DNA from 4 places in the Kitasatospora sp. NPDC058032 genome. Region 3 is predicted to be linked to each of the others. Evidence: riboswitches for the same ligand, from Rfam matches in the RefSeq annotation. Region 3 holds a riboswitch; each other region holds the start of a gene.
The links. A riboswitch is a leader RNA that binds a small molecule or an ion and turns the genes downstream of it on or off. The one in region 3 is predicted to bind cobalamin.
Positions count from the first base shown of each region.

Region 1: another riboswitch for cobalamin. It lies ahead of metE (5-methyltetrahydropteroyltriglutamate--homocysteine S-methyltransferase); the one in region 3 lies ahead of ACFVUH_RS31980 (prenyltransferase/squalene oxidase repeat-containing protein).
Region 2: another riboswitch for cobalamin. It lies ahead of ACFVUH_RS13500 (ABC transporter substrate-binding protein); the one in region 3 lies ahead of ACFVUH_RS31980 (prenyltransferase/squalene oxidase repeat-containing protein).
Region 4: another riboswitch for cobalamin. It lies ahead of ACFVUH_RS27640 (cobalamin biosynthesis protein); the one in region 3 lies ahead of ACFVUH_RS31980 (prenyltransferase/squalene oxidase repeat-containing protein).

Region 1 is NZ_JBHVRK010000016.1:47,980-55,330, reverse strand. It holds gene prpB (methylisocitrate lyase) at 1-611, shown strand, start outside; gene metE (5-methyltetrahydropteroyltriglutamate--homocysteine S-methyltransferase) at 725-3,040, opposite strand; cobalamin riboswitch at 3,195-3,433, opposite strand; gene ACFVUH_RS24420 (TetR/AcrR family transcriptional regulator) at 3,537-4,238, shown strand; gene ACFVUH_RS24415 (amidohydrolase) at 4,309-5,946, opposite strand; gene ACFVUH_RS24410 (APC family permease) at 6,047-7,351, opposite strand, start outside.
Region 2 is NZ_JBHVRK010000006.1:365,210-372,560, forward strand. It holds gene ACFVUH_RS13475 (NAD-dependent epimerase/dehydratase family protein) at 1-745, opposite strand, end outside; gene ACFVUH_RS13480 (hypothetical protein) at 835-1,035, shown strand; gene ACFVUH_RS13485 (ferredoxin) at 1,132-1,872, opposite strand; gene ACFVUH_RS13490 (ABC transporter ATP-binding protein) at 1,869-2,684, opposite strand; gene ACFVUH_RS13495 (FecCD family ABC transporter permease) at 2,681-3,760, opposite strand; gene ACFVUH_RS13500 (ABC transporter substrate-binding protein) at 3,757-4,770, opposite strand; cobalamin riboswitch at 4,823-5,028, opposite strand; gene ACFVUH_RS13505 (LuxR C-terminal-related transcriptional regulator) at 5,152-6,270, shown strand; gene ACFVUH_RS13510 (hypothetical protein) at 6,774-7,313, opposite strand.
Region 3 is NZ_JBHVRK010000029.1:63,011-70,361, reverse strand. It holds gene ACFVUH_RS31995 (prenyltransferase/squalene oxidase repeat-containing protein) at 1-695, shown strand, start outside; gene ACFVUH_RS31990 (flagellar hook-length control protein FliK) at 725-1,189, shown strand; gene ACFVUH_RS31985 (hypothetical protein) at 1,289-2,716, opposite strand; cobalamin riboswitch at 2,844-2,921, opposite strand; cobalamin riboswitch at 3,004-3,143, shown strand; gene ACFVUH_RS31980 (prenyltransferase/squalene oxidase repeat-containing protein) at 3,247-6,132, shown strand; gene ACFVUH_RS31975 (hypothetical protein) at 6,168-7,351, shown strand, end outside.
Region 4 is NZ_JBHVRK010000020.1:73,147-80,497, reverse strand. It holds gene ACFVUH_RS27650 (hypothetical protein) at 1-361, opposite strand, end outside; gene ACFVUH_RS27645 (alpha/beta hydrolase family protein) at 523-1,638, opposite strand; cobalamin riboswitch at 1,861-2,073, shown strand; gene ACFVUH_RS27640 (cobalamin biosynthesis protein) at 2,107-3,093, shown strand; gene ACFVUH_RS27635 (cobyric acid synthase) at 3,090-4,628, shown strand; gene ACFVUH_RS27630 (putative cobaltochelatase) at 4,625-6,751, shown strand; gene cobO (cob(I)yrinic acid a,c-diamide adenosyltransferase) at 6,758-7,351, shown strand, end outside.

The DNA.
Region 1 (7,351 bases), on a different contig from region 3:
ACGCCGCCCGCACCGTCCAGCTGATGGAGGACGCGGGCCTGGCCGGGCTGCACCTGGAGGACCAGGTCGCCCCCAAGCGCTGCGGCCACCTCGACGGCAAGACGGTCGTACCGCGCGAGGAGATGGCCCGCCGGCTGCGGGCCGCCGTCGACGCCCGGCGCGACCCCGGCTTCCTGCTGATGGCCCGCACCGACGCCCGCGCGGTCGAGGGCCTGGCCGCGGCGATCGACCGGGCCAAGGCCTACGTGGACGCCGGGGCCGACGCGGTCTTCCCCGAAGCCCTCGCCGGTGAGGCCGAGTTCGAGGCGTTCCGCAAGGCCGTGGACGTCCCGCTGCTCGCCAACATGACCGAGTTCGGCAAGGGCCCGCTGCTGGACGCCCGCACCCTGCAGGACCTCGGCTACGACATCGCGCTCTACCCCGTCACCCTGCTGCGCCTGGCCATGGGCGCCATGGAGGACGGACTGCGCACCCTCGCCGCCGACGGCACCCAGGCCGCCCTGCTCCCCCGGATGCAGACCCGCTCCCGGCCCTACGAACTCCTCGGCTACGCCGACTACACGGCCTTCGACACGGCCGTCCTCGACGCCACCCTGCCACCGGGCTCCTGACGGGCGGCAGCACCCCCGAGCGCACCTCGACGTCACCGGCACCGGTACGGGCGACCCGGACCACGACGGCCGGGAGGGCGGGCACGCCGGGCGCCCGCCCTCCCGGCGGTGCGTCAGCCGGCGAGTTCCTCGCGCAGGCGGCGGGCCGCGGTGACCAGGCTCTCCAGGGAGGCGCGGGTCTCGGTCCAGCCGCGGGTCTTCAGGCCGCAGTCGGGGTTGACCCAGAGCCGTTCGGCGGGGATCGCCGCCAGCCCGGCACGCAGCAGCCGCTCGGCCTCCTCCGTGCTCGGCACGCGCGGGGAGTGGATGTCCCAGACGCCGGGGCCGACCTCGCGCGGGTAGCCGGCGGCGGCCAGCTCTCCGGCCACCTCCATGTGGGAGCGGGTGGCCTCCAGGGAGATGACGTCGGCGTCGAGGTCGTCGATCGCGGTCATGATCGCGCCGAACTCGGCGTAGCACATGTGGGTGTGGATCTGGGTGTCGGCGCGCACGCCCGAGGTGGCGAGCCGGAAGGCCTCGGTGGCCCACGCCAGGTAGGCCGGGCGGTCGGCGGTGCGCAGCGGCAGGGTCTCGCGCAGCGCGGGTTCGTCGACCTGGACGACGGCGGCGCCGGCGGCCTCCAGGTCGGTCACCTCGTCGCGCAGGGCCAGCGCCACCTGGCGGGCGGTGTCGGCGAGCGGCTGGTCGTCGCGGACGAAGGACCAGGCGAGCATGGTGACCGGGCCGGTGAGCATGCCCTTGACCGGGCGGTCGGTGAGGTCCTGGGCGTAGCGGTACCAGTCGACGGTCATCGGGTGCGGGCGGGAGATGTCGCCGGCGAGGACCGGGGGCCGCACGTAGCGGGTTCCGTAGGACTGCACCCAGCCGTGCCGGGTGGCGAGGTAGCCGGTGAGCTGTTCGGCGAAGTACTGGACCATGTCGTTGCGCTCGGGCTCGCCGTGCACGAGGACGTCCAGGCCCGCCTTCTCCTGGTAGGCGATCACCTCGCGCACCTCGGCCTCGATGCGCTCGCGGTAGGCGGCGGCCTCGATCCGCCCGGCGGTGAGGTCGGCGCGGGCGGCGCGCAGCTCGGCGGTCTGCGGGAAGGAGCCGATGGTGGTGGTGGGCAGCAGCGGCAGGCCGAGGCGGGCGTGCTGGGCCTCGGCGCGCCGCGGGTAGGCCTGGGTGCGGCGGGCGTCGGCCCCGGTGACGGCGGCGGTGCGGGCGCGCACGGCGGGGTCGCGGGTGATCGGTGAGGTGGCGCGGGAGGCCAGGTCGGCGCGGTTGGCGGCGAGTTCGGCGGTGATCGCGCCGGTGCCCTCGCGCAGGCCGCGGGCGAGCAGGGCGACCTCCTCGGCCTTCTGCCGGGCGAAGGCGAGCCAGCGGGCGATCTGCGGGTCGAGGTCGCGCTCGGCGGTCGCGTCGATCGGCACGTGCAGCAGGGAGCAGGACGGCGCCACGTCCACGTGGCCGGCCAGGCCGAGCAGGGTGGCCAGGGTGGCCAGCGACCGCTCCAGGTCGTTGATCCAGATGTTGCGGCCGTCGACGACACCGGCGACCAGACGCTTGCCGGGCAGTCCGCCGACGGCCGCGAGCTCGTCCAGGTTGGCGGCGGCCGGTCCGGTGAAGTCCAGGGCCAGGCCCTCGACGGGGGCCTTGGCGAGCACCGGCAGGGCCTCGCCCAGGCGGTCGAAGTAGCTCGCGACCAGCAGCTTGGGCCGGTCGGTGAGGGCGCCGAGGTCGCGGTAGGCCCGGGCGGCGGCGTTCAGCTCGGCCGGGGTGCGGTCCTGGACGAGCGCCGGCTCGTCGAGCTGGACCCACTCGGCGCCGGCCGCGAACAGGTCCGCCAGCAGCTCGGCGTAGACCGGGAGCAGCCGGTCCAGCAGGGTGAGCGGCTGGAAGTCCCCGGCCACGCCGGGGGCGGGCTTGGCCAGCAGCAGGTAGCTGACCGGGCCGACCAGCACCGGGCGGGCCCGGTGGCCCGCCGCCAGGGCCTCGGCCAGTTCGGCGACCGGCTTGCCGGAGTTCGCGGTGAAGGCGGTGCCGGGGCCGAGTTCGGGCACCAGGTAGTGGTAGTTGGTGTCGAACCACTTGGTCATCTCCAGCGGCGCGGCCTCCTGGGTGCCGCGCGCCATGGCGAAGTAGCCGTCGAGCGGGTCGGCCTCGACGGCGGCCCGGTGGCGGGCGGGGATCGCGCCGACGGCGACGGTGGTGTCGAGCACGTGGTCGTAGAGCGAGAAGTCGCCGGTGGGGACCTCGTGGACGCCGGCCTCGGCGAGCCTGCGCCAGCTCTCCCGGCGCAGTCCGGCGGCGGCGGTGTGGAGGGCGTCGGCGGTGACCGTGCCCTTCCAGTAGCCCTCGATCGCCTTCTTGAGTTCCCGGTTACGGCCCTGCCTGGGGTAGCCGTGGACGGTGGCCGTGGTCGCCGCGGCCGCGGACTTCGTGGTCAAGGGACTCTCCTTCGCGAGCCTGTCTCCTGGACCCGGCGACGACACGGGGGCACGAAGGGGTGACGGACCGGACGGGCACCCGCGCCTGCGCACGGCTCCGCCTGGTCTGCACGCCGACCCGCCCACGAGGTCACCGGGATGGCCGCGCGCGATCGGTCGCGCACGGGCAGCGGGCAGGTCTTCGGACTCGCGGGCACGCCCGCCCTCGTCGAGGGCGGACACCTACTGGCCGTCGCTTCCCAGACCCGTCCCGGGTCCAGTGCGTATGACGGCGTTCGTTCCCACTCACCGCTGCGGGGCAGTCCCGGACTGGCCAGTCGAAAGGCGTCACCGGGTTCCCTCTTACGACGTCCTGTCTGGCGGACAGGACGAACCAGCTGCCCGGCCAGCCTAGAGGCTGGGCGGCCGCCCCGTCACCCGGATATCCCCGAACGTCCGTCCAGCGGTACCGTCGCGCCCCTGTGCTACGTCAAGCATGTTGTCGTAGCCTGCCGGGATGAGCGAACGCGTAGTGCCCGAACCCCAGCGGCGGCGCCGACGGCCCACCAAGCAGGGGGTGGTGCTCTCCCACGAGCTGATCGTCGGCACGGCCCTGCGGCTGATCGGGCAGCACGGAGCGGAGGCGCTGACCGTACGCCGGCTCGGCACCGCGCTGGGGGCCGATCCCAGCGCCGTCTACCGCTACTTCCACAGCGCCGACGACCTGCTGCTCGCCGTCGCGGACGAGCTGATCGGCCGCGCCCAGGAGGGCTGGCGGGCCACCGGGGACTGGCGGGCGGACCTGCGGGCGATCGGTCTGCGCATCCACGCCAGCTACCAGGCCCACCCGCAGGCCGCCCTGCTCGCCGCCCACCGCACCACCGGGCGCACCCACGAGATCGCCGCCGTCGAGGCGATCCTCGGCGTGCTGCGCACCGCGGGCTTCCCCGACCCGGAGGCCGTGCGGATCTACCACGCGTTCGTCGACCAGAGCCTCGGCTTCGCCGCGCTGGACGCCGCCGCGCTCGCCCTGCCCGCCGCCGCGCAGACGGCGGACCTGCGGGTCTGGCAGGCCTCGTACGCGCGGGTCGACCCCGCGGCCAACCCGCACATCGCCGCCACCGCGCACCTGCTCGCCGCCGACATGCGGCGCAGCGGCTACCCGTTCGCACTGGACCTGCTGCTGGACGCCGTCGAGGCCCGGCTGGCGGCGCGCTGAGCGCGACCGCCGGCCGGGCGGGCGGGTGATACGGACCGCTGACGCTCGGGCGACGGGCGGCCGGGCCCGGTCAGTCGGCCGTGTGGACCAACTCGCCGCCGACGTAGGTCCGCAGGACCCGGGCCCCGGCGATCCCGTCGGCCGGGCCGGTGAGGATGTCGCGGTCCAGCACGACCAGGTCGGCCCACCGGCCCGGGGCGAGCACCCCGGCGTCGTCGACGCCGTTCACATGCGCGGAGCCGGCCGTGTAGGCGGCGATCGCGGAGGCGAGGTCGAGCCGCTGCTCGGGCAGGAACACCCGGTCGTCGGTGGCGTCCGGCTCCCTCCGGTTGACGGCCACGTGCAGTCCGGCCAGCGGGTCCGGGCTGCTCACCGGCCAGTCGCTGCCCGCCGCCAGGGTGGCGCCCGCCCGCTGGAGCGCGCCGAACGGGTACTGCCACGCGGCGCGCTCCGGGCCGAGGAAGGGAATGGTCAGCTCGTCCATCTGCGGCTCGTGCGCCGCCCACAGCGGCTGGATGTTGGCGACGGCGCCGAGCCGGGCGAAGCGCGGCACGTCGTCCGGGTGGACCACCTGGAGGTGCGCCAGGTGGTGCCGGGTGCCGCGCCGGCCGTTGGCGGAGCGGGCGGCCTCGACCGCGTCCAGCGCCTCGCGCACCGCCCGGTCGCCCAGCGCGTGGAAGTGCACCTGGAAGTCCAGTGCGTCCAGGTCGGTGACGTACCCGCGCAGGGCGAGCGGATCGACGAAGCTGAGGCCGGAGTTGGCGGTCGCGCAGCCGCAGCCGTCGAGGTAGGGGCTGGTCATGGCGGCGGTGAAGTTCTCCGCGATGCCGTCCTGCATGATCTTCACCGAGCCGGCCCGGAACCGTCCGTGCGCCAACGCGGCGCGCCGCTCGACGAGTTCGGGGATCTGCTCGGCGCCCCGGTCGCGGTCCCACCAGAGCGCTCCGGTCACCCGGGCGGTCAGCGCGCCCGAGCGCGCGGCGGCCAGGTAGGCGTCGGACGGGTCGGGCTGGCCGTTGAACTCCCCGAGCAGGGCGTCCTGCCAGCCGGTGACGCCGAGCGAGTGCAGCAGCCGCTGCGCGCGCAGCAGCCCGTCCAGCCGGTCGGCGGCGGTGGCCGGCGGCAGCAGCCGGGCCACCAGGGCGGTGGCGCCTTCCTGGAGGGTGCCGCTCGGGGTGCCGTCGGGCTCCCGCTCGATCCGTCCGTCGGCCGGGTCGGGGGTGTCGCGGTCCAGGCCGGCCAGCTCCAGGGCCCGGGTGTTGGCCCAGGCGCCGTGGTGGTCGCGGTTGGTCAGGTAGACCGGGCGGTCCGCGACGACGCTGTCGAGCAGTTGGCGGGACGGCAGTCCGCCGTCGAAGCTCTCCATCGACCAGCCGCTGCCGGTGATCCACTCCTGCTCGGGGTGGGCCTCGGCGTAGTCGCGGATCCGCGTCAGGTAGTCGGTGACGCCGACCGTGCCGGTGAGGTCGCAGGCGGCCAGCTCGGCGCCGCCGAAGACCGCGTGGACGTGCGCGTCCTGGAAGCCGGGAAGCAGCAACTTTCCGGCAAGGTCGACGACTTCGGTCCCGGGACCGATCAGCTCGCGGACCTCGTCGTGGCCCACGGCGGTGATCCGTCCACCGGTCACGGCCAGGCTGGTCGCCCGGGTCCGGGCGGCGTCGCCGGTGTGCACGGGGCCGCGGGTGAAGACCAGATCGGCCTTGGTCATGGGTGGTGCTCCGTTCTCGGGTGGTACGGGGTCGTGCGGGGTCGTGCGCGGTGGTACGGAGTCCTGCGGGGTGGTGCGAGGCGGTTCAGGTGGTACGAGGTCAGCGGGTGCCGCCGAGGAAGTACGGCGAGCGCCGCCGCCAGCGGGCCCAGGCCGCCGCGGGCAGGCCGCTGACGATCATCAGTACCACCACCGAGAGCTCGAACCAGCCGTTGTCGGCGGAGAGTTCGAAATGGTCGGTGGAGTCGTAGAAGGTCCAGGCCAGATAGCCGCCGACGACGAGCAGTGTCGCCGCGCCGAGCAGCGGGCCGACGACCGCCCGCAGGCCCTCCAGCAGGTCGGTGCGCAGCAGGTGGCGGAAGCGGACGGCGGCCGCGACGGCGGTGAGCGCGTAGTAGAGGGCGACGATGATGCCGATCGCGTTGACGGCCGCCGCGATGAGGTCGTTGACGGTCGGGACGGCGACCGAGCAGAGCGCCAGCAGCACCGCGACCCCGGTGATCAGCAGGGTGCCGGTGGCGGGCGTCGAGTGCCGGGGGTGCAGCCGGGTCCACACCGGGCCGAGCACGCCGTCGCGCCCCATCGCGTAGAGCCCGCGGGCGGTCGGGATCACCGAGGACTGCAGCGAGGCCACCGCGGAGAGCATCAGCGCGATCAACGGCAGCGCGGCCAGCGGCTGGTCGGCCAGCCGGGCTCCGAAGTACGCCAGACCGTGCGCGCCGTTGTCCGCCAACTCGCCGAGCGGGAGCACCCGCTGGAAGGCCGTTCCGGCGAGCAGGAAGAGCAGCAGCATCACCACCAGGGCGAGCGTGCCGCCCCGGGAGGCGTCCCGCGGGTCGCGGACCTCCTCCCCCACGCTGAACACCGACTCGAATCCCCAGTAGCAGAACACCGCCAGCACCATGCCCTGCGCCAGGGCCTCGAAGGACGGGATCGCGAAGGGGTTGAACCACTGGAGCGAGAACGGCTGGTCGCCGGCGAACAGCCCGTACCCGCAGAAGCCGAGCAGCACCGCGTACTCGAAGACCAGCAGCGCCTTCTGCAGCCGGGCGGCCAGGTCGAGCCCGCGCACCGCGACCAGCGCGGCGCCGATCAGGACGACCAGGCCGATCAGGGTGCACTGGACGGTCGAGTCCGCGTCGAGCCGCAGGCCCGCGATGCTGCGCAGGTGGGCCAGGTCGAGGAGCTGGACGATCGAGGAGCCGGTGACGGTCGTGGTGTAGGCCATGAACACCACGGTGCCGACGGTGTTCACCCAGCCGGTGAGGAAGCCGAGCCAGGGGTTGAGCGTGCGGCCCACCCAGCGGTAGCTGCTGCCGGCGTCCGGCTCCGAGGCGTTCAGCCGTCCGTAGCCGCCCGCGATGGCGAGGACCGGGAGGAAGGCCAGCAGCATGATCGCGGGGAG
Region 2 (7,351 bases), on a different contig from region 3:
CCCGGCGCTGGCCGCCGTCCTCGAAGACCCGGGGCGCCTCGCCCCGGGCGAGGGCCGACCGGAAGAGCGACGCCACCCCCGCGTACGGGGTGTCGCGCGGCATCCCGGGGCCGTACACGTTGTGGTAACGCAGCGTCAGCAGGGTTCCTCCGCAGACACGTGCCCAGGCAGCGCAGAGGTGTTCCTGCGCGAGCTTGGTCACCGCGTAGACGCTGCGCGGATCGGCCGGTGCGCTCTCCGCGACCAGGCCCGGCCGCAGGGGGGCACCGCAGACCGGGCAGGGCGGCTCGAACCGTCCGGCGTCCAGATCGGCGGGCCGCCGCGGCCCCGGTGCCACCTCGCCGTGCTTCGCACAGTGGTAGCGCCCTTCCCCGTAGACCACCATGGATCCGGCCAGGACCAGCCGCCGGACGCCGGTCCGCACCATCGCGGCCAGCACCACCGCCGTACCGAGGTCGTTGCAGCCGACGTACTTCGGTGCGTCCTGGAGGTCCAGTCCCAGGCCGACCATCGCCGCCTGGTGACAGACCGCGTCCACCCCGGCGAGCGCCTCCTCGACGGTCGCCGCGTCCCGGACGTCACCGCGCCGGAAGTCGGCACCCGCGGGCAGCGCGGGCGCCCTCCCGGTCGGATGGACCGCGGGCAGCAGGGCGTCCAGGACACGCACTCGGTGTCCGGCCGCGACCAGGGCTCGTACCACGGTGGCGCCGATGAAGCCGGCGCCGCCGGTGACCAGGATTCTCATGCCGCCGACGCTAGCGGCCGATCGGATCCGCGGCCCGGTGACACGGGACGGTGTCACTGATCGGCAGGACGCGGGTAGCGCCCGGCCCCGTGACGGCGGCCGGTGCTCGACAGCACGGCGGGGACGGGTGGAGCGGGGCGGTTCTCGTCCTGCTCGCCGGCCGCGACCGCCGGCGCGTCACCGACGCCGAGGCCATCGCCCGCCTCGCCGACGAACTCGGTCAGCGGCACGGCGGCGTCGGCATCGTCGTCGTCAGCTCCACCGCGCACTGGCGGTCCCCGATCGTGTGAGCCCCTCCGCGTCGCCGTCTGCCTGGCTGCGCAGGTCGGCGCGGGTGGATCGCGGTGAGCCGGTCATGGAGTTCGCCCCGATCCTGGTGATCGCGATCAGCTGTGGTGGTCCGCCTGCTCCTTCTTGTGGCGGGGGAGCCGGTGGGACTCCACCGGTCGGCCGTCGGCGAGGTGTTCGGTGACGATGCGGCCGGCGGCGGCCGGGTCGATCCTCCCGTACCAGATGTCGTCCGGCTGGACGCTGACGACGGGGGCCTGGTTGCAGGGGAACTGGCACCCCGTCTGGGTGACGAGCACGTCGTCGTCGCCGAGGCCCTGCTCGGTCAGCTTCTGTACCAGGGCGCGTAGCCCCTCCTCCGCGCCCTTGGCCGTGCAACGCGGGCCGCGGCACACCAGGACCTGGTGCCGGTGACCGGGGACGTCCTCCCAGGCCGCGGAGGTGAGGCCGGGCTCATCGCCGGTGATGGCCTTCGTCGCCGCGGCCACGGTGGCGACCGCGTCCGGCGAGTCGGCGAGGCGGGTCGCGACGAGGAGTTCGGGGCGGTGGCCCGCGCGTTCGCGCCACCAGTACGCGGCGATCCGCCGCAGCCAGGACTGGGCGGGGCCGGACGCCGCGAGGCGGACGCCGATCACGACCACGGTCTCGGCGCCCGCGTCGGCCAGCCTGGTCAGCTCGGCCGACAGGGAGGGGTCCGCCTGCTGCAGGAACGCGATCGAGGCCCGGTGCGAGGCGGCCGTGCGGAGGAGTTCGTCACGGCGCACGGCCTCCCCGGCCGACATGCCGACCAGGAGCACGGCGCTGCGGCGGGCGGGGGCGCCCGGGACCGGGGAGGTCATGGTGCTGTCCTTTCGTGGAGCAGTCCGTTCCACCGGATGTGCGGTCGGTCGTGCCGGGGGTGTCGTTCCACGGTGGCGTCGACGCCGTAGACGTCCGCGATCATCGACGAGGTGAGCACGTCGGAGCCGGGCCCGTGGGCGACCAGCCGGCCGTCGAGCAGGACGGCGACCTCGTCGCAGTAGGCGGCGGCGAGTTCGAGGTCGTGCAGCGCGGCCACCGTGGTGATGCCCAGCCCGCGCACGGTGCCGAGGAAGGCGAGTTGGTGGCGCAGGTCGAGGTGGTTGGTGGGCTCGTCGAGCAGGAGCACCCCGGGCTCCTGCACCAGCGCCCGCGCGAGCTGGACCCGCTGGCGCTCGCCGCCCGACAGCGTCGGCCAGGACCGGTCGAGCAGGTGGCCGACGTCGGCCGCCGCGACGGCACCGGCGAACACCGCCCGCTCGTGGGCGTCGGCGGCGGCGTCCGCCGGCACGGGCCAGCGGCCGCGGTGCGGGGTGCGTCCGAGGTCGATGACCTGACGGGCCGACAGCGACAGCCGGGTGTCCGCCTGCTGCTCCATGAAGGCCACCTGGCGTGCTCGCCGGCGGGCCGTGAGCGCGTGGAGGTCCTCGCCGTCCAGGAGGACCCGTCCCGCGCTCGGCCGGGTCAGTCCGGCGACCGCGCGCAGCAAGGTGGTCTTCCCGGCGCCGTTGGGTCCGAGCAGGCCGGTGACCCGGCCGGGGGCGAACGCGAGCGAGACCTCGTCGAGCAGCGTGGCTCCGCCGATGCGCACACGAAGTCCCTCCGCGCGCAGCCCGGCGGGCGTCGCCGTCACTGACCGCTCCCGTCGGCCCGCCCCTGGCGCCACAGCAGCCAGGCGAAGAAGGGCGCTCCGAGCCCGGCCGTGATGACGCCGACGGGGATCTCCCGGTCGGGGAGGACCGAGCGCGCCACGATGTCGCTGCCCACCAGGAGGGACGCGCCCACCAGCGCCGACACGGGCAGCAGGAGGGCGTGGCGCGGGCCGCAGACGAGCCGGACCACGTGCGGTACGACCAGGCCGAGGAAGCCGATGACGCCGGTGTTGGCGACCAGGCACGCGGTCACCAGCGCGGCGGTGGCGACGAGGAGCCAGCGGGTGCGCTCGACGTGGACGCCGAGGGAGCGGGCGGCGGTCTCGCCGAAGGCGAAGGCGTCCAGGTCGCGGGCCGAGGAGGCCAGGACCGTGACACCGGCCAGCGCGACCGCGGTCAGGAAGACGGCGGTGGGCCACCGCACGCCGGCGACCGAGCCCAGCGTCCACTCCATGACACCGCGCGCCGCGTTGCGGTCCCCGAGGACCAGCACGACGAACGAGGTGTAGGCCCCGCACATCTGTCCCACGGCGATGCCGGCGAGCACGGTCCGGGTGGTCGGCAGCGACCGGGTGCGCGCGCCGGCCAGTGCCAGCACGACGACGGCGGCGATCAGGGCACCGGCGAAGGCCGCCGTCGCCACCGCGCCGGTGCCCACGGCGCCGGACACGCCGACGCCGAGCACGATCACGGTGACCGCGCCGGCGGCGGCTCCGTCCGAGATCCCGAGCAGGAAGGGATCGGCCAGGTCGTTGCCGGTCAGCGTCTGCAACACCGCGCCGCAGACCGCGAGGCCGGCGCCGGTGGCGGCCGCTCCCAGGACCCGGGGCAGCCGCAGCTGCCAGACGATCCGGTCGTCGAGCAGCGTCACCTGCGGGTCTCCCAGCCCGAGGCGGCGCACCACGACATCGATCACCGTCCGGACCGGCTCGTGGTGCGAGCCCACGGCCAGGCCGAGGAGCACGGTGGTCAGCAGCAGGGCCGCGGCGACGGCCAGGGCCGCCGCCGCGCGGCCCGGACCGGCGGGCCGCACGGCGGGGCGGGCTGCCGTGGTCATGAACCCGGGCGCAGCTCGGCCAGCCCCTCGGACACCCGGGCGGCGCCGTCGGCGAGCCGCACGCCGGGGGTCGACTCCGAGAACGGCACCACCACGAAGGCCTTGCGCTGCACGGCGGTGAGCCTGCTCAGCACCGGGTCGTTCTCCAGGTAGTCGATCTTGGACTGGGCCGTGTCCGAGTCGGCGTCCGCGAGCACGATGGCGTCCGGGTCCGCGGCGACGACCTTCTCCCAGCTCACGTTCTGCCAGCTGCCGGGCAGGTCCCCGAAGACGTTGCGGGCGCCCACGGCGTCGAGCACGAGCTGAGGTCCGCCGTGGCCGGCGCCGACGTAGGGCGTCTTGGTGTCGGAGTCGAACCAGAGGATCTTCAGGTCCTTGCCCGCGGCCGCCGCCGTGAACCGGGCCAGCTGCTGCTCCTGCTGGCGCTGGATCGCGGTGGCCCGCTCCGCGACGCCGAAGACCTTGGCGACGTCGTTCAGTTCGCCCCACATCGCCTGCCAGGTCGTCGGCGGCACCTGGCTCTTGTCCGAGCAGCCGAACGGGGACAGGTACGACGGGATGCCCTGGCCGCGCAGCTCCTCCCGGGTGCCCGCGACCTTGTCGGTGAACGCGCTGGAGTAGGAGGCGTACAGGAAGCCGGGACGGGCCGCGAGGAGCTTCTCCTTGGTCGGATAGCCCTTGGAGAGCACCGGAACGGAGTCGTAGGCCGCCTTCCACTTCTCCGGGACGGCGTCGTCGAGATAGGCGGTGCCGGCCATGCGGGACTGCAGGCCGAGGGCCAGGGCCACCTCGGTGGCACCCTGGTTGAGCGTCACCAGCCGGTCGGGCGGAGCGCCGACCGTCACGGTGGTCCCGCAGTTGTCCACGCTGACCGGCTCGGCACTTCCGGTCGTCGCACTGGACGCGACGGGCGCGGGGGCGCCCGCGCAGGCGCTGAGCACGCCGGTGAACAGGACGGCCGCGACCGTCCGGCCGACACGCGTCGGGCCTGCGGGGCGTGCGGAACGCATGGATCGGAACGGGCGCGGCAGAGCGCTGGGCACGTGTTCTCCAAAACCCTCGTGGAACATGTCGCGCCGTGGCCGGTCTCCTGGCTTCCGCATCGACACACCGCAGCCGACCTTCCCGGGCGGCTCTTCCAGCCCGCCCAGTGGTCCTGACCGCTGGCGGAGCCGGTCAGCGAGGGCCGCGATACTCCGCGGCAACAGTGGCGAGGGCCGCACCGGACTCAGACCGGTTTCCCGAACACCATGGCGATTGCAAGGTATCAGGCGTGGTCAGGTCGGTGCCGACCGGCACCTGGCGCGACTGCCGCCCTTCCTCGGTCGGTGGCGACCGGCGACGTCCCAGGACTGTGGGGAGTACGCCAACTTCGGCCCTATGGTAAAGAGATGACCTCATTCCGCGACAGGGAACGCCGCATGATGGGAGAGATCGACGATCTGGCGGCGGCGAAGCTTCCGCTCGAACAGTTCTTCCGGCAGCTCCTCACCGTCCTCGGGCCCGCTCTCGGATCCGAAGCGGGCTGCCTGCACGGGGCCGATCCGGTCACCGGCTTCCTGACCTCCACCGTTGCCGAGGGCCTGCAGCCGACCGCCTTCGAGCACGCCATCCGGTTGGAGATGTGGTCCGACGACACCACCCGGTTCGTCGACATCCGGGCCGCCGGACGCGTCGTGGAGACCGTCCACCGCGCCACCGGTGGCCGCCCCGAACGCAGCGTGCGCTACCGGGAGCTGCTCGCCGAGTTCGGACTGGGCGACGAGCTGCGGATGAACTTCGACGTCGGCGGCGGACGGTGGGGAGCCGCCGCCTTGATGCGCGAGGCCGGTTCGGCGCCCTTCGGCGCGCGCGAGCAGAGACTGGCCGAACGGGCCGCCCGGGCGGTGGCCGCCGCCCTTCGCGACTATGCGCTGCCCGCCGCGGGCGGCCCTGACGGACAGGACGTCCGAGCGGACCCGCAGGACGGACCGTACTGGCTCGGGGTCGCCGTCATCGGCCCCACCGGTCAGCTCACTTCCGCGGACTCCGGGGCCCGGCAGCTGTTCGAGGAACTCTCCGAGCCGCAGTACCGCCCCGCCGGAGTGCCGACCGCGCTGGTCTACCTCTCGGAGCGGGCCCGCACCCACGTGCCCTCCGCGAACGCGGGCGCCCACGCCTGGGCCCGGCTGCGCCGTCCCAGCGGCCAGTGGCTCGCGGTCCGCGCCTCGCTGCTCGACCGGAGCCCGCGGGGCAGCGTCGCCCTGGTCGCCCAACCCGCGAGCCCGGTCGACGTCATCCCGCTGTCCCTGCTGGCACACCGGTTCTCCCCCCGCGAGCAGGAGGTGGTGCTCCAGGCAGTACGGGGCCTGAGCACCAGGGACATAGCCCACCGGCTCTTCCTGAGCCCGGCCACCGTCCAGGACCACCTGAAGTCGGCCTTCACCAAGACCGGCGTCCGCAGCCGCCGCGAACTCGTCGCGCTCCTCGCGGCCCCGTACACCGCCGGACTCGGCCGTCCCCCGGCCTGACGCCCCCACCCGGCCGGTCCCGCCCCGGAACCCGGCACGCGCCCGGACAGCACGCGGGCCCCAGGTCACTGACCTGGGGCTTGGTCGTTGAGCGGTCCGCAACGGGTCGTCCTCCTACCACAGGGAAGAGGCGTCGCGCCCCCTGCAAACCTGGGATGCCACCGGTCGCCGCCGGATGGGAGGGTCTGTCCCGGCGCCGCCCCTGCGACGGGGTCCGCCCCCGTACCCATGACACCTTCCCGGCAGAGGAGTTCCTGCCCCGTGCCACGCGCCCCTCACCCCGGAGTCCCCGCCGGCCGACGAGACCCCCGCCCTGCCTCCCGTACCGCCGAGGAACCCCGAACGCCGGACGGCCCGGCCACCCGAGGGTGACCGGGCCGCTCGTACGGGAGCCCTCACGCCGTGCCCCGAGGGCTCCGGACCGGCACCGGCACCGGCACCGTAGGCGGTACCGCCGGGCGGACTGCCCACTGCCCCGCCCGGCCGTCACCACCGCGCCGCCGTCAGTTCCAGGGGTTGGCCTGCTGGTCGTTGATGGCGGTCCAGAAGCGGGCGTTGGGGCTGATGTTGCCGTACGCCCAGAAGCTCCACCCGCCGACGTACTCCAGGTTCGGGCCGTAGCGGCCGTCGTGGAACTCGGCCTGGCGCCAGCCGATGCCGAAGGACGCCTGGCAGACGCTGTTCGCGGCGGCCTGGCTGTTCAGTCGCGAGCCCTTCACCGGCTGGCTGAGCGCGACGGTGCCGCCGGACCAGCCGCTGTAGAAGCCGATGCTGATGCCGTCCGGCGCCGGGCTGTCGTCCACGTTGATGCAGAGGACCGGCAGCGAGACGGACGGCAGGGTGTCGCCGTTGTACGGGTCGCTCGGCGTCGAGTGCTGGGGGCCGCCGACCTGGACGGTCCCGTCCGGGCCCGTCGCGAGCACCTGCCAGGTCATCCCCTTGTGGGTGGCCGGCCCGGCGGCCTGCGCGGTGCTCGCCGAGAGGGGCACGAGGGCCAGGCCGAGTGCGACGGCCAGGGCCGCGCCCTGCTTCATGCGCTTCATCCAACTGCTCCTTGAGTGTGGGGGAGCCGGCCCAGCGG
Region 3 (7,351 bases):
CCGCGGAGGTGCGCGGCGCGGACCCGACCGCGTTCGGCGGCGTCGACCTGCCCGCCCGGCTGCGCTCGCTCCAGGCCCCGAGCGGCCGCTTCTCCGACCGCTCCCAGTGGGGCGACTACAGCAACGCCTTCGGCCAGTCGCTCGCCCTGATCGCCTTGCACCGCACCCCCGGTGGCGCCCCGGCCGCCGCCGTCGACTTCCTGGCCGGCAGCCAGTGCGCGGACGGTGGCTTCCCGGTCTCCTTCGGCCAGGCCGCCTGCACGAGCGACACGGACGCCACCGCCCTCGCCGTCCAGGCGCTCGCCGCCACCGGCCGCGCGGCCAAGGCGGCCGCCGGGCTCGGCTGGCTGACCGCCCACCAGAACGCCGACGGCGGCTTCTCGGCCGCCGGGTCCACCACGTCCAACGCCAACTCCACCGGTCTCGCGACCCAGGCGCTGCTCTCCAACGCCCGCTTCGGCGCCGGTCTCAAGGGCTGGAGCCGCCTGGTCAAGTTCCAGCAGCGCTGCGACGCCGACCCGGCCGTGCGCGGCGCGGTCGCCTACGACGCCTCCGGCTTCAACCCCGGCAACGCGGCCCGGGCGACCGGCCAGGCCGTCCTCGGCCTGGCCGGCACCCCGCTGGCCACCCTCTCCGCCGCCGGTGCGCGCCAGGACGCGCCCACCCTGGCCTGCCCCGCGCCCGCCACCCCCTGACCGCCCGCGACCGCACGAGGAGAGACCTGATGACCGAGCACCTGACCCGCCGCACCCTCGGCTCGCTCGCCGCCGTCGCAGCGCTGACCGTGAGCCTCCTCGGCGCCGGCGCCGTGCACGCCCCCGAGGCCCGGGCTGCCGCCTGCACCGGCACCACCGGCGTCACCGTCGTGGTCGACTTCACCGCCGTCGGCGGCGGCATCCAGACCGGCTGCGCGCCCGGCGACCCGGCCAGCGGACTCGCCGCGCTCACCGGCGCCGGATTCTCGTACACCTTCCACCCGCGCTACCCCGGCTTCGTCTGCACCATCAACGCCCTGCCGACGACCTGCACCAACCCCACCGGCAGCGCGTACTGGTCGTACTGGCACGCCCAGCACGGCGGACCCTGGTCATACAGCAGCCTCGGCGCCGCCAGCTACAACCCGGCCCCCGGCGATGTCGAGGGCTGGGCCTTCGGCGCGGGTGCACAGCCGGGCATCACCGCCCCCTGACACCCGTTCGCACAGCCGGTGCCCCGGTCCTCCGCGACGGAGACCGGGGCACCGGCGGTTCCAGGGGTGGTCAGGCCGTCCGGTGCGGCCGGTCCCGGATCAGCTGCCGAAGCGCAGCGAGACGGTGTCGCCCACGTGGACGATGGTGGCCCGGGTGGCGGCGGTGGCGGTGGCGCCGTCCAGGCTGACCTTCCAGGTGGAGGAGCCGCTGTTGGCGGTGCCGTTGAGCGCGGTGATCGTCCCGCCGCCGGTGGCGGGGGTGACGGCGGTGACGCAACCGCCCGGGGTGGCGGTGGCGGCCGCGTCGAGGACGTCGCCGAGCGTCGCGGTCGTGCCGGTCGGGTTGACGGTGACGGCGCAGACCTTGAGCGCGCCGGTGCCGTCGTCGACGACCAGGGCGAGCCTGGCGGCCGTCCCGGCGGTGAAGCTCGTGGTGGCGGACCAGGTCGGCTCGCCGGCGGTGGCCGGTGCGGGCGGGGCGGCGGTGAAGCCGGCGCCGGCGACGGCGCGCAGGCCGTCGACGGAGGCGTAGGGGGAGGGGGTGGTGTCGGTGGGCTGGTACTTGAAGCCGCCGCCGGGCTTGAACTGCTGGGAGATCAGGAAGTCGATCGGGGTCTTGCCGGTGCCGCTGGTGAAGTCGGCGCCCTGGGGGTTGATGCCGCAGGCGTTCAGGCCGGAGACGGCCCAGCCGTTGGAGTCGGTGTTGACGCCCCACATGGCGTTGAACGCCCCGGAAGCCAGCAGCTTGCCCTTGAAGAAGTTCTTGGCGGCGACGACCGCCGGGTCGGTGTTGGGGACGCCGCCGACGCACAGGGAAGCCATCGCGGCCCCGGTCATGTCGATGTCGCTGCCCGTACCGAGCTCGGTGGGGTCACCGGCGGCCTTGGTGTAGTTCCAGCCACCGTCCGTGTGCTGGTTGGCCCGCACGGCCGTGACGGAGGCGTCCAACAGGGACTGCGGGATGCGCTGGGCACCGCTCTGGGTCCTGGCGCCGCCGAGGGCGAGGAGACCGAACACGGTGCCGTTGAAGTTGGCGGACGGGCCCCAGTAACCGGGTTCGGCGGTCTGCCAGTACGAGACCGCGTCGGCGATCAGGTTACGGCCCGGGCCGACGCGGGCCGGGTCGATGCCGGCGGCGTAGGCGTTCAGGGTGCCCCGCTGGTAGTCGGTGGCGACCGGCGAGGTGCCCGGCCAGCCGGCGGCCGCGAGCTGGTTGCGGTAGACGAGGCGGGCGTTCTTGGTGATGTCGCCGCCGGGAGTCACGTCGGCCGCCGCCGTGCCGGCCGCGGCCAGCGCGCTGAAGGCCCACTCGTTGGAGAGCCCGCCACCGGTGACGTAGCTGCCGTCGGCGGCCTGGAGGGACTTCAGGTAGGTGACGCCGGTGCTCTTGGAGGTGGCTATCTGGGCCGGGGTGGCGGTCGCGTGGGCCGGAACGGCCGACAACAGCAGCGCCCCGGCCGCCAGTGACACGGTCACGGCGGAGGTGAGGCGGGAGGAGGTGGTGCGGGGCGTCGTGAGGAAGGTCACGGAACGGCTCCTTGGGGTGGCGGGCGCCGACCCGGCCCCGACCCCGGCGCTCCCGAGGAGCGCGACGGCCGGAGCGGCCGCCGCCCGGATCGCGTGGGCAGGCTTTCGCCGTGGTTCTCGGCCGGGCGGGCATTCGGGCTCGGGGTGCCGTAGGACACCACCCCACACCGCTGCGCGTCAGCCCCGGATTCGCACCGGGTTCCCCCGCTCGGCCACCGCGGACGCTACCGCACCATCGGACGGTCGACGAGGTGGGGAAGGCGACATGACGCACCGTTGACTCCCGATCCGCAGACGTGGTCTGATGAACCGGTTTTTCATCCTCGGTATCAGGGGAAGCCGGTCCGATTCCGGCGCTGACCCGCAACCGTAGATCCGCCCCAGCGGCGGATGAGCCGGAATGCCTGCACCGAGGCCTTGTCACAGAAGTGCTTGCGTCGTCGTGGACTGCGACGCGGTCGGGGCGGTTCCTCATGGGGGGAGCCGTCGGCTGCGCCGTGCGGACCCGATGACCGATCGGGGAGTCGCCAGTGAGGGCCAGGAACAGCCGTACGAGCCGCGGATTCAGAGGGCTCACGTCCCTTCTCGCCACCGGTGCCGTCGCGGTTGCCGCGGGCGGCACTCTTCTGCTGGCCCACCCCGGCCGGGCCGCCGCCGACCCGATCGAGGAATGCACGGCCACCGCCGGCGCGATCGTCGCCGTCGACTTCGGTCACTGGGGCGGCGGAGTCGTGCGGGGCTGCGACGCCCGTCCCACGACCGGGATGAACCTGCTGCACAACGCGGGCTTCAGCACCGCCGGTACCGAGCACGACGGACCGGCCTTCATCTGCCGGCTCGGCAACGGGGGCTTCAACGGCGGTACCCAGTACCCGACACCCGCCGAGGAGCCCTGCACCAACACCCCGCAGGCGACGGCCTATTGGTCGTACTGGATCGCCGAGCCCGGTCAGGACACCTGGTCCTACAGCCGGTTCGGCGCTGCCACCCAGAAGCCCAAGCCCGGCGAGGTCGAGGCCTGGGTGTACGGCGGCACCGACATCGGCGGTACCAGCGGGAAGCCGACCTTCACCCCGGACTCTATTCGCGCCAAGAATGGTGGACCGTCGCCCACCGCGACGCCGACCGCCTTCCCGAGCCCGACCGCCCCGACGTCCTCCGAGGGCGACCCGAAGGCCGCGGCGTCCTGGCTGGCCGGGCAGCTGGTCGACGGCGAGTACATGGGCAACTGGGCCTTCGAGGGCCCCGACTTCCCCCGGACCTCCCTCACCGCGATCGCCCTGGCGGCTGCCGGCACCCAGGACCCGGCTCTGCGCAAGATCGTCGCCTACCTCGCGGCGCACGCCGACGCCTTCCTGTACCCGGACGGACCCGCCGGGAAGCCCGACGCCAAGGCCGCCGCCCTGCTGGCGCTGGTCGCCGAGAGCACCGAGGGCGATCCCCGGGACTTCGGCGGCCGCGACCTGATCGCCGCCCTCACCGACCACGTGTGCACCGGGCAGGGCGAGAACGGGAAGTGCACGGCCGCCGGGGACTTCCACGGCGCCGCGTCCTCCTGGGCGCAGGCATGGGCCGTGATCGCCCTGCGAGGTGCCGGCGTCACGCCGCCTCCCCAGTCACTCGCCCGCTTCACCGTCCTCCAGTGCGCCGACGGCGGGACCGCCGGTTCGATGATCGTGGCCGGGGGCTACTGCGAGTCGGACCCGGTGGCCACCGGCCTCACCGTCCTCGCGCTCCGTGGCACGGTCGGGGGCGAAGCCGTCGCGCAGAAGGCATCGGACTGGCTCGCGGCGAGCCAGCAGGCCGACGGCTCCTACCTCCCCTACGTCGGTGCCGCCGGGGACACCGTGAGCACCGCTGCTGCGGCCCAGGTCCTGCGGGCCACCGGCCAAGGGGCCAAGGAGACGGCCGCCAAGGCATGGGTGAGCGCCCGGCAGAACGAGGACGGCGGCTTCGGCCCCGACGAGTCGACCACCGAGTCCGGTCCGGCCTCCACCGAACAGGCCATTCTGGCCCTGACCGGCACCGACCCGACCACCGTCCGCCACAACCCGAACGGCGCCACCACCGCGCCGACCACGCCCACCGGCCGGACTCCCGACCTGACCAAGGGCAGCGCGTACCTCACCGCCCCGGCGAACCTGATCGGCGGCCACTACTACGAGGGCTTCCCGGACTTCGCGGACTTCGGCCTCACCATCGACGGAGCCTTCGCGCTCGCCGCCACCGGTACGGACGACCCGGCCCTGCGCCGAATCGTGGACTTCCTCGACCAGCAGGGCAAGGACGGCGCCGAGCGCACCGTCAATGACTGGACCGCGATCGGCACCGAGTTCGCCGGAGGCGGCTCCATCGCCAAGGAGGCGCTGCTCGCCGAGGCCGTCGGCCGCGACCCGCGCGCCTTCGGCGGACACGACCTGATCGCCGCCCTCGCCGCGGCCGTCTGCGCCAAGGCCGACGCGGCCACCGGCTGCGCCGGCCCCGGCAACTACACCTATGCCACCTCGGTGTTCTCCCAGGCGCTCGGCATCATGGCGCAACTGCGCGCCGGCGACTCCGCCAACGCCGACTCCGCGGTCGCCTACCTGAAGAGCCTCCAGCACGCCGACGGCTCCTGGCCGAGCCTGATCCCCGCCACTGGGGACTCCGACGTGGACAGCACCGCGATGGCGGCCATGGCGCTCGCGCTCGTCCCCGGCACCGAGGCCGCCCAGGCGGTCGACAGGGGCGTTTCCTGGCTGGCGGGCCGGCAGCTGCCGGACGGGGGCTTCCCCGGCGCGGCCGGCAACTCCACCAACTCGGCCGCGCTCGCCGTCCAGGGCATGAGTCTGCGCCAGTCCGCGTACGCCCCCCGGATCGCGAAGGCGCTCGACTTCCTCGCCGGACAGCAGAACGGCGACGGCGGCTTCAACGTCGCCTCCGAGGGCCAGCGGGGCTCGGACGTGCGGGCCTCCGCCCAGGCGGTGGGAGGCGCCACCGGGATCTCCTTCGGCACCCTGCGCCGGGACCTCGGCGGTTCCCCCACCTCCACCCCGACCTCCACCACCACCGCGACGCCGACCGGTTCTCCGACCCCCACGGCGACCTCGACCCCGACCGCGAGCGGCAGCCCTTCGGCTTCCCCGACAGCCACCGCCTCCCCGGCACCGACCGGAACGTTCGCCGACGCCACCACCCCCGGGGACGTCCCCACCAGCGCTCCGGTCCCGGATGACGGAGGTGGCGGAGGTGGCGCAGGACGCGGCGGCGCGCCGATCGATGCCACGCGGGCCGGGACGGACACCGGAAGCCTGGCACGCACCGGAGCCGAGACGCTGGGTCTGGCGACCGCCGCGGCCCTGCTGGCCGCCGTCGGAGCGGGCGCGGTCCTGATCGCCCGCCGCCGCGCGGGATCGACCCCGGGGCGTCACCGGTGACCCGGCGGCTCGGCCGGCTGTTCGGAGCCGCCGGCGTGACGCTCGCCCTCGCGTCCGGCGGGCTCGGCACGGCCGCGACCCCGGCGACTGCGGCGCCACTGCCCATCGAGCAGTGCACCACCAGCTCCGGTGTGGTGCTCGCCGTGGACTTCGGCAAGTGGGGCGGGCCGCTGCTGCGCTCCTGCGGCACGACCCCCACCACCGGCTACGCGCTGCTCAACCAGGGCGGCTGGAAGACCACCGGCACCGGGCACGACGGTCCGGCGTTCATCTGCCGGATCGGCTACAGCGGGTTCCAGGGCGGCAAGCAGTTCCCCGCCCCGGACCAGGAGAAGTGCGTCCTGACGCCCCCGGCCACGGCCTACTGGTCGTACTGGCACGCGGACCCGGGCCAGAACGAGTGGTCGTACAGCCAACTGGGCGCGATGAGCTACCAGCCGAAGCCGGGCAGTGTCGACCTGTGGATCTTCGGGGGGACGAACATCGAGGGCACGGAGGGGCGGCCCACCTTCTCGCCGGACACCGTGCGCGCCCACAACACGGTGCCCGGCGGTGGAACGGCCACCACCCCCGCCCAGCCCTCGCCATCGACCGACCCCGGAAGCGGCAGCACCGGCGGTTCCACCAGCGGTTCCAGCGGGGGCAGCACCGGTGGCTCCACCGGCGGTGCGGCGGCCGGCGGTGGTACCTCGTCCGGCGTGAGCGGCTCGTCCGGCAGTGGCAACCCGTCCGGCGGTGGCAACTCGTCCGGTGGCACCGGATCCACCGGAGGCACCGGTTCCACCGGCGGCTCGACGTCCTCCGGCGGTGGCACCGGACCGGGCGGATCCTCCGGCGGCGGCAGCGCAAGCGGTGGAGGTACGGCGCCGAAGCGGCCGACCGCGGCCCCGAGCGCCACCTCCGGCGCCGCTCCTCCCCGGCCGACGACCCCGCCGGCCGAGGTGCCGACCGCAGTGGTGCCGCTACCGGAGACCATGGAGCCCCCGGCCCCGAGCGGCGAGAGCACCGAGCCGCCCGCTCCGGCGCCGTCGGAGACGCCTGCGGCCGTCGAGACCGCTCCCGCGCAGGAGTCCCCGACCGAGACACCGGCCCCGTCGGCGTCCGTGAACGCCGCAGGTCCGCTCGTGGTGGACGCGGCCCCGGCGGCCGAGGCTCCGCACGATGCCGGGTCGATGGTCCCCGCCGTGGTCGGCGGTGCCCTCCTGGTGCTCCTGGGGCT
Region 4 (7,351 bases), on a different contig from region 3:
CGCGGCCGGCGGCGCGGGCGTCGTCGGGGAGCAGTTCGCCGCGCTTGTCGACCTCGTCGAGATCGCCGGCCCAGCGGGCGATCCGGACGGCGTCGACCAGCATGCGGCGGGCCAGCGGAGCGAGTTCGGCGGGGGCGGGGAAGCCCTCCGGAACGGGGACCCGGCCACGGCCGGGTGCGGGGGCGGGGCCTCGTCGGCGGGGTACGCCCGGGGCCCCCGGCCTGGCGCCGGCGGTGCGGTGGGCCGTTCCGGGGAGACGGGTCACCGTCGCACCGGTACCGATCGTCGGCGGGAGCGGGGCATCACGGTCGCGCGGATTCCGAGACGTCACGTCGAGCAGTCTTCCCCTTGTACCGGCCATCTGTCACATCCGGTTGTCCACGGGGGGCGGACGGGGGGCGCGGGGGCTCGACAAGATCGGGCAACAGAGGCCAAACCGGCTGGCTTGATCTATGTGGCGGGTTCATGCCACACGGAACGGGTGCGCCTCGGAATCCACCCGCCAGGGGGGGCGGAAGCGCGTCAGCAGAACGGCGTGAGCCAGCGGCGGAGGGTCTCGGCGTAACGGTCCGGGTCGGTGTTCCACAGCGCGGCGTGGTCGCCGCCGGGGAAGGCCTGGAGGTTGACCACGTCCGGGCGGCGGTGGGCGAGGCGCTCGGCCGCGGCGAACGGGGCCACCGGGTCGTCGGGGCCGTGCAGCACCAGAGTGGGCACCCGCAGGTCGGCACCCTCCGCCAGACGGGCGAAGTCGGCCAGATCCACGCCGGTGCGGCCCTCGGCCGCGAGCGCGCCGAGTTCGGCCGCCGCACCCCGGAAGCCGGCCCGGGCGGCGTCCCGGCGGGCGGTGGCCGGCCAGTCCAGCACCGGCGAGTCCAGGACGAGGCTGCTGATCGAGGGGGCGAGGTCCGAGCGGGCCGCGGTGTGCAGGACCATCGTGGCGCCGAGCGACCAGCCGTAGAGGACGACCCGGCCCGCGCCGGCGTCCAGGGCGGTGCGCACCGCCGCCTCGACGTCCCGCCACTCGGTCTCGCCGAAGTGGCCGAGGCCGTCCGGGGAGGCGGGCGCGCCGGCGTCGCCGCGGTAGGTGACGGCGAGCACGGGCAGGCCCAGGCGTCGCAGCTCGGGCAGGACGGGCAGGGTCTGCGCGCGGTCGGCGCCGGGGCCGTGCACCAGGACCACCCAGGTGCCGCGCTTGCCGTCCAGCCGCCAGGCGGGCATCGCGCCGAGCTCGCCCTCGACGGCGGTCTCGGCGAACGGCAGGCCGAGCGCCTGCCCCGGGTCGCCGAGGTGGACCCGGGGGGTGAAGCGGACCTCGGTGCCGGGGGTGAGGGTGCCGCGGTCGGCGCGCACCAGGCGGCGGGTGACGCCCTGCCCGTCGCGGTGCAGGACCTCCTCGACGACCGCGTGGCCGTCCTCGCCCCACTCGACCGCCCAGCGGCCGGGACGCTCGCTCACGGGGGTGCGGGTGAAGGTGGCCTCGCCGGCGCCGAGACCGCGGACGAGCACCGGGCCGCTGCGGGCGCGGGCCTCCTCGGCCGGGCGGACCATCCGCTCGGACGCCCGGCGGCCGATCACCAGCACGGCGGCCCCGGTGCCGACGGCGGCGGCCGCCACGGTGGCCGCGATTCCCCAACGCATACTCGCTCCCCGGTGCTCGGTGTCTGGCTCGGTGGTCGTGTCTGGCTCGGTGGTCCGGCTCGGCGTCCGGTCCGCTGTCCGGACCGCTGCCCGGACCCACCCCTCAGTCCACCCGCGCGGGCGCAGGGAAGCCAGTAGGACACGGCCGTACGGGTTGTTCCGGGAGGAAAATCACACCGGCATGACGGGGGCGCCCGAGGTGTGACCAACACCCGCCGCGACCTCGGTTGACTCCCGGTTCGGGCCCGTGATGGGATCCTTCAGCCAATACGGAGGCATGCAGAGGAAGCCGGTGCGAGTCCGGCGCGGTCCCGCCACTGTCACCGGGGAGCACGACCGGAACACGCCACGGCGGGCCGTCAGAAGCCGCTGGAAGGCCCGGGGTGTGCGTTCGACCCGGAAGCCAGGAGACTCTCGCCCCCGGTTCGTCGATCCAGGGCGCGGACCCTGAGTGAGGACACGCACGCGATGCTGCGCCCTGCCGTGCGCCCGCTGTGCCGGGCCGCCGTGTTCGGCGCCGGCGCCGTCGCCGGCTTCCTGGCCGACGCCCGCTTCGGCGACCCGCGCCGCGGCCACCCGGTGGCCGGCTTCGGTTCCGCCGCCGGCCGGCTGGAACGCCGGCTCTGGCGCGACCACCGCGCCGCCGGAGCCGCCTTCACCGCCGTCGCCGTGGGCACCGTCGCGGCCGGCGCGCTCGCCGCCGACCGGCTGCTGGCCCACCGTCCGCTCGGCCGGGCCGCCCTCGCCGCCGCCGCGACCTGGACGGTGCTCGGCGGCACCTCGCTGACCCGGGAGGCCCGCACCATCGGCCGTTCGCTGGCGGCCGGCGACCTGACGGCGGCCCGGGAGCGGCTGCCGCACCTGTGCGGGCGCGACCCGAGCGCACTGGACGAGCCGCAGCTGGCCCGCGCGGTCGTCGAGTCGGTGGCCGAGAACACCGCCGACGCCGTGGTCAACGCCCTGGTCTGGGGCGGTCTCGCGGGCACCCCGGGCCTGCTGGCGTTCCGCGCGGTGAACACCCTGGACGCGATGGTCGGTCACCGCTCGCCCCGCTACGCCCGGTTCGGCTGGGCCTCGGCGCGGCTGGACGACGTGGCCGGCTGGCCCGGCGCGCGGCTGACCGCTCTGCTGGCGGTGGCCGCCGCCCCCGAACCGCGCACCGCCTGGCGGGTCTGGCGGCGCGACGGCTCGGCGCACCCCAGCCCGAACGCCGGCCAGGCCGAGTCGGCCTTCGCCGGCGCGGTGGGCGTACGCCTCGGCGGCACGCTCCGGTACGGCGAGAGGGTCGAGCACCGTCCCGTGCTGGGCCGGGAGCTGCGCCCCGTCGGGGTGGACGACATCGAGCGGGCCTGCGTGCTCTCCCGACGGGTGGGCGCACTGGCCCTGGGTACGACGGTCGCCGGGCACCTGCTGCTCCGGGCGGCCCTGGACGGGATGCGGAGGGGCAGGGCATGAGCAAGGCACTGCTGGTCGCCGGGACGACCTCGGACGCCGGCAAGAGCGTGGTCACCGCGGGCATCTGCCGCTGGCTGGCCCGGCAGGGAGTCGCGGTCGCGCCGTTCAAGGCGCAGAACATGTCGCTGAACTCCTTCGTCACCGCGGACGGCGCCGAGATCGGCCGCGCGCAGGCGATGCAGGCCCAGGCGGCCCGGGTCGAGCCGGAGGCGGCGATGAACCCGGTGCTGCTCAAGCCCGGCGCCGACGGCCGCAGCCAGGTGGTCCTGCTGGGCCGCCCGGTCGCCGAGGTCGGCGCGCTGGACTACCGCGAGCGCAAGCCGGTGCTGCTGGAGCGCGCCCTGGAGTGCCTGGCGGACCTGCGCGCCCGCTTCGACGTGGTGGTCTGCGAGGGCGCGGGCTCGCCCGCCGAGATCAACCTGCGCGACCGCGACATCGCCAACATGGGCCTGGCCACCGCCGCCGGGCTGCCGGTCGTCGTGGTCGGCGACATCGACCGCGGCGGCGTGTTCGCCGCGATGTACGGGACGCTGGCGCTGCTGTCGGCGGAGGACCAGCGGCACGTGGCGGGCTGGTTCGTCAACAAGTTCCGCGGCGACGCGCGGCTGCTCGCCCCCGGGCTGGAGATGCTGCGCGAGCTGACCGGCCGTCCGGTGCTCGGCACCCTGCCGATGCTGCCGGACCTGTGGCTGGACGCCGAGGACTCGCTCGACCTGTCCACCGTCGTCGACCGGACCGCCGCGCGCGGCCCGCTCGGCGCGGACGTGCTGCGGGTGGCCGTGCTGCGCTTCCCCCGGCTGTCCAACTTCACCGACCTGGACGCGCTCGCCCAGGAGCCCGGCGTACTGGTCCGCTGGGCCACCCGGCCGGAGGAGCTGGCCGACGCCGACCTCGTCGTGCTGCCCGGCACCCGGTCCACCGTCGCCGACCTCGGCTGGCTGCGCGAGCGCGGCCTCGAACCGGTGCTCAAGGCGCGGGCGGCGGCCGGGCGGCCGCTGATCGGCGTCTGCGGCGGCTACCAGATGCTGGCGCGCTCGATCGTGGACGAGGTCGAGTCGAAGGCGGGCGCGGTGGACGGCCTCGGGCTGCTGCCGACGCGGGTGCGGTTCGGCGCGGAGAAGGTGCTCGGCCGGCCGGTCGGCGAGGCGTACGGGGAGCGGGTCGAGGGCTACGAGATCCACCACGGCGTCGTCGCGGTGGACGGCGGCGAGCCGTTCATCTCCGATGGCCACGGACACAGCCTGGACGGCTGCCGGGTGGGCCAGGTGTGGGGAACCACCTGGCACGGCGCGCTGGAGAACGACGGCTTCCGGCGGGCGCTGCTGCGCGACGTCGCGCAGGCCGCCGGCCGGGCCTTCGTCCCCGCGCCGGACACCTCGTTCGCCGACGCGCGGGAGGCCCGGCTGGACCGGCTGGGCGAGCTGATCGAGGAGCACGCGGACACCGACGCGTTGTGGAAGCTGATCGAGGGCGGGGTGCCGGCGGCCGGATCGCTGCCGTTCCTTCCGCCCGGGGCCCCTGGGGAGACTGCATGAGTGACGTCCGTTACCCGTTCACCGCGATCGTCGGCATGGCCGACCTGCGGCTCGGCCTGCTGCTGAACGCCGTCTCCCCGGCGGTCGGCGGGGTGCTGGTGCGCGGTGAGAAGGGCACCGCCAAGTCGACCATGGTGCGCGCGCTGGCCGGGCTGCTGCCGTCCATCGCGACCGTCGACGGCTGCCGCTTCGCCTGCGACCCGGCGGCGCCGGACCCGCAGTGCCCGGACGGCGCGCACGCCGGCGCCCCGGTCTCCGAGCGCCCCGCCCGGCTGGTCGAGCTGCCGGTCGGCGTCTCCGAGGACCGCATCGTCGGCTCGCTGGACCTGGAGCGGGCGCTCGCCGAGGGCGTCAAGGCCTACGAGCCGGGCCTGCTCGCCCAGGCGCACCGCGGCGTGCTCTACATCGACGAGGTGAACCTGCTCCAGGACCACGTGGTGGACCTGCTGCTGGACGCCGCCGCGATGGGCCGCTCCTACGTCGAGCGCGAGGGCGTCTCGGTGCGGCACGCGGCGCGCTTCCTGCTGGTCGGCACGATGAACCCGGAGGAGGGCGAGCTGCGGCCGCAGCTGCTCGACCGGTTCGGCCTGACGGTGGAGATCGCCGCGACCCGCGATCCGGCGGAGCGCGCCGAGGTGGTGCGCCGCCGGCTCGGCTACGACGCCGACCCGGCCGCCTTCGCCGCCCGCTTCGCCGGGGACGAGCGCGCGCTGGCGGACCGGATCACCGCCGCGCGCGAGCTGCTGGCGCAGGTGGAGCTGACCGACACGGCGCTGCGCCAGATCACCGCCGTCTGCGCGGCGTTCGAGGTGGACGGGCTGCGCGCGGACATCGTGATGGCGCGCACCGCCGTCGCGCTGGCCGCCTGGTCCGGGCGCACCGAGGTGCTGGCCGAGGACGTCCGCAAGGCCGCCCAGCTGGCACTGCCGCACCGCCGCCGGCGCAATCCCTTCGACGCGCCCGGGCTGGACGAGGAGCAGCTGGACCGGGTGCTGGAGGAGCACGCCGAGCCGGAGCCCGAGCCGCAGCCCGAACCCGGGCCCGCGACCGCCGAGGGGTCGCAGGAGGACCCGGACCCGGAGGGCGGCCCGGACGGTCCGGACGGCGACGGCCCGCAGGACGGCGGCCCCGACGGTGGCCCCGACGGCGGTGGCGGCGGCGCGCCGGAGCCCGCCGGCCCGGACGGCCCGCCCGTCGAGGCGGCGGACCCGGCGGCCGGGGAGGACCCCGCCCCGCAGCCCGTCCCGGCCCAGCACCCCGCCCCCGCCCGGGAGTCGGCGCCGGTCGCGGCCGGCGACCCGTACCGCACCCGGCTGTTCGCGGTGGACGGCACCGGGCGCGGCGCCCAGGGCCGCCGCTCCCCCGCCGAGACCGACGGCGGCCACACCGTCCGGGCCCGCCGCCCGCGCGGCCGGCTCGCCCGGCTGCACCTGAGCGCCACGCTGCGCGCCGCCGCCCCGCACCAGGTGGCGCGCGGGCGTTCCTCGCGCGCGCTGGTGCTGCACAAGGACGACTTCCGCGAGCAGGTGCGCCAGGGCCGGGAGTCCAATCTGGTGCTGTTCGTGGTGGACGCCTCCGGCTCGATGGCGGCCCGGCAGCGGATGACCGCCGTCAAGGGCGCGGTGCTGTCGCTGCTGATGGACGCCTACCAGCGCCGCGACAAGATCGGCATGATCACCTTCCGGGGCGCCTCGGCCGAGCTGGCGCTGCCGCCCACCTCCTCGGTGGAGGTCGGCGCGGCCCGGCTGGAGTCGCTGCCCACCGGCGGGCGCACCCCGCTGGCGGCCGGCCTGCTGCGGGCCCACGAGGTGCTGCGGGTCGAGCGGCTGCGCGACCCGGACCGCCGCCCGCTGCTGGTCGTGGTGACCGACGGCCGGGCCACCGGTGGCGGCCGGGACGCCGTCAAGCAGTCCCACCGGGCGGCCGGGCTGCTGGCCGCGCAGGGCGTGGCGAGCGTGGTGCTGGACTGCGAGTCCGGCCCGGTCCGGCTCGGCCTGGCCGGCGTCCTGGCGGCCCGGCTGCGCGCCACCTCCGTGACCCTGGACGAGCTGCGCGCCGACGGCGTCGCCTCGCTCGTCCGCGAGAACCGTCCGACCACCACCGCAGCGCGAAAGGCGGCCTGAGCCGACATGCCCAAGGGTGTCCCCGAGAGTGTCCCCGACGACGGCCTGACGACCCGTCAGCGCCGTACCCTGCCGATCACCGCCGTGCACACCGGCCCCGGCAAGGGCAAGTCCACCGCCGCGTTCGGCATGGCGCTGCGCGCCTGGAACCAGGGCTGGCCGGTCGGGGTGTTCCAGTTCGTGAAGTCCGCCAAGTGGAAGGTCGGCGAGGAGAACGCGCTGCGGGTGCTCGGCGCCTCCGGCGAGGGCGGCACCGTCGACTGGCACAAGATGGGCTCCGGCTGGTCCTGGATCCAGCGTTCCGGCGCGATGGAGCTGGACAGCGAGGCGGCGGCCAAGGAGGGCTGGGAGCAGGTCAAGCGCGACCTGGCCGCCGAGACCTACCGGTTCTACGTGCTGGACGAGTTCACCTACCCGATGCACTGGGGCTGGGTCGACCCGGAGGAGGTGGTGGCCGTGCTGAAGGACCGTCCGGGCAGCCAGCACGTCGTCATCACCGGCCGGTACGCGCCGCAGGCCCTGACCGAATTCGCCGACCTGGTCACCGAGATGACCAAGGTCAAGCACCCGATGGACGCCGGCCGCAAGGGCCAGCGCGGC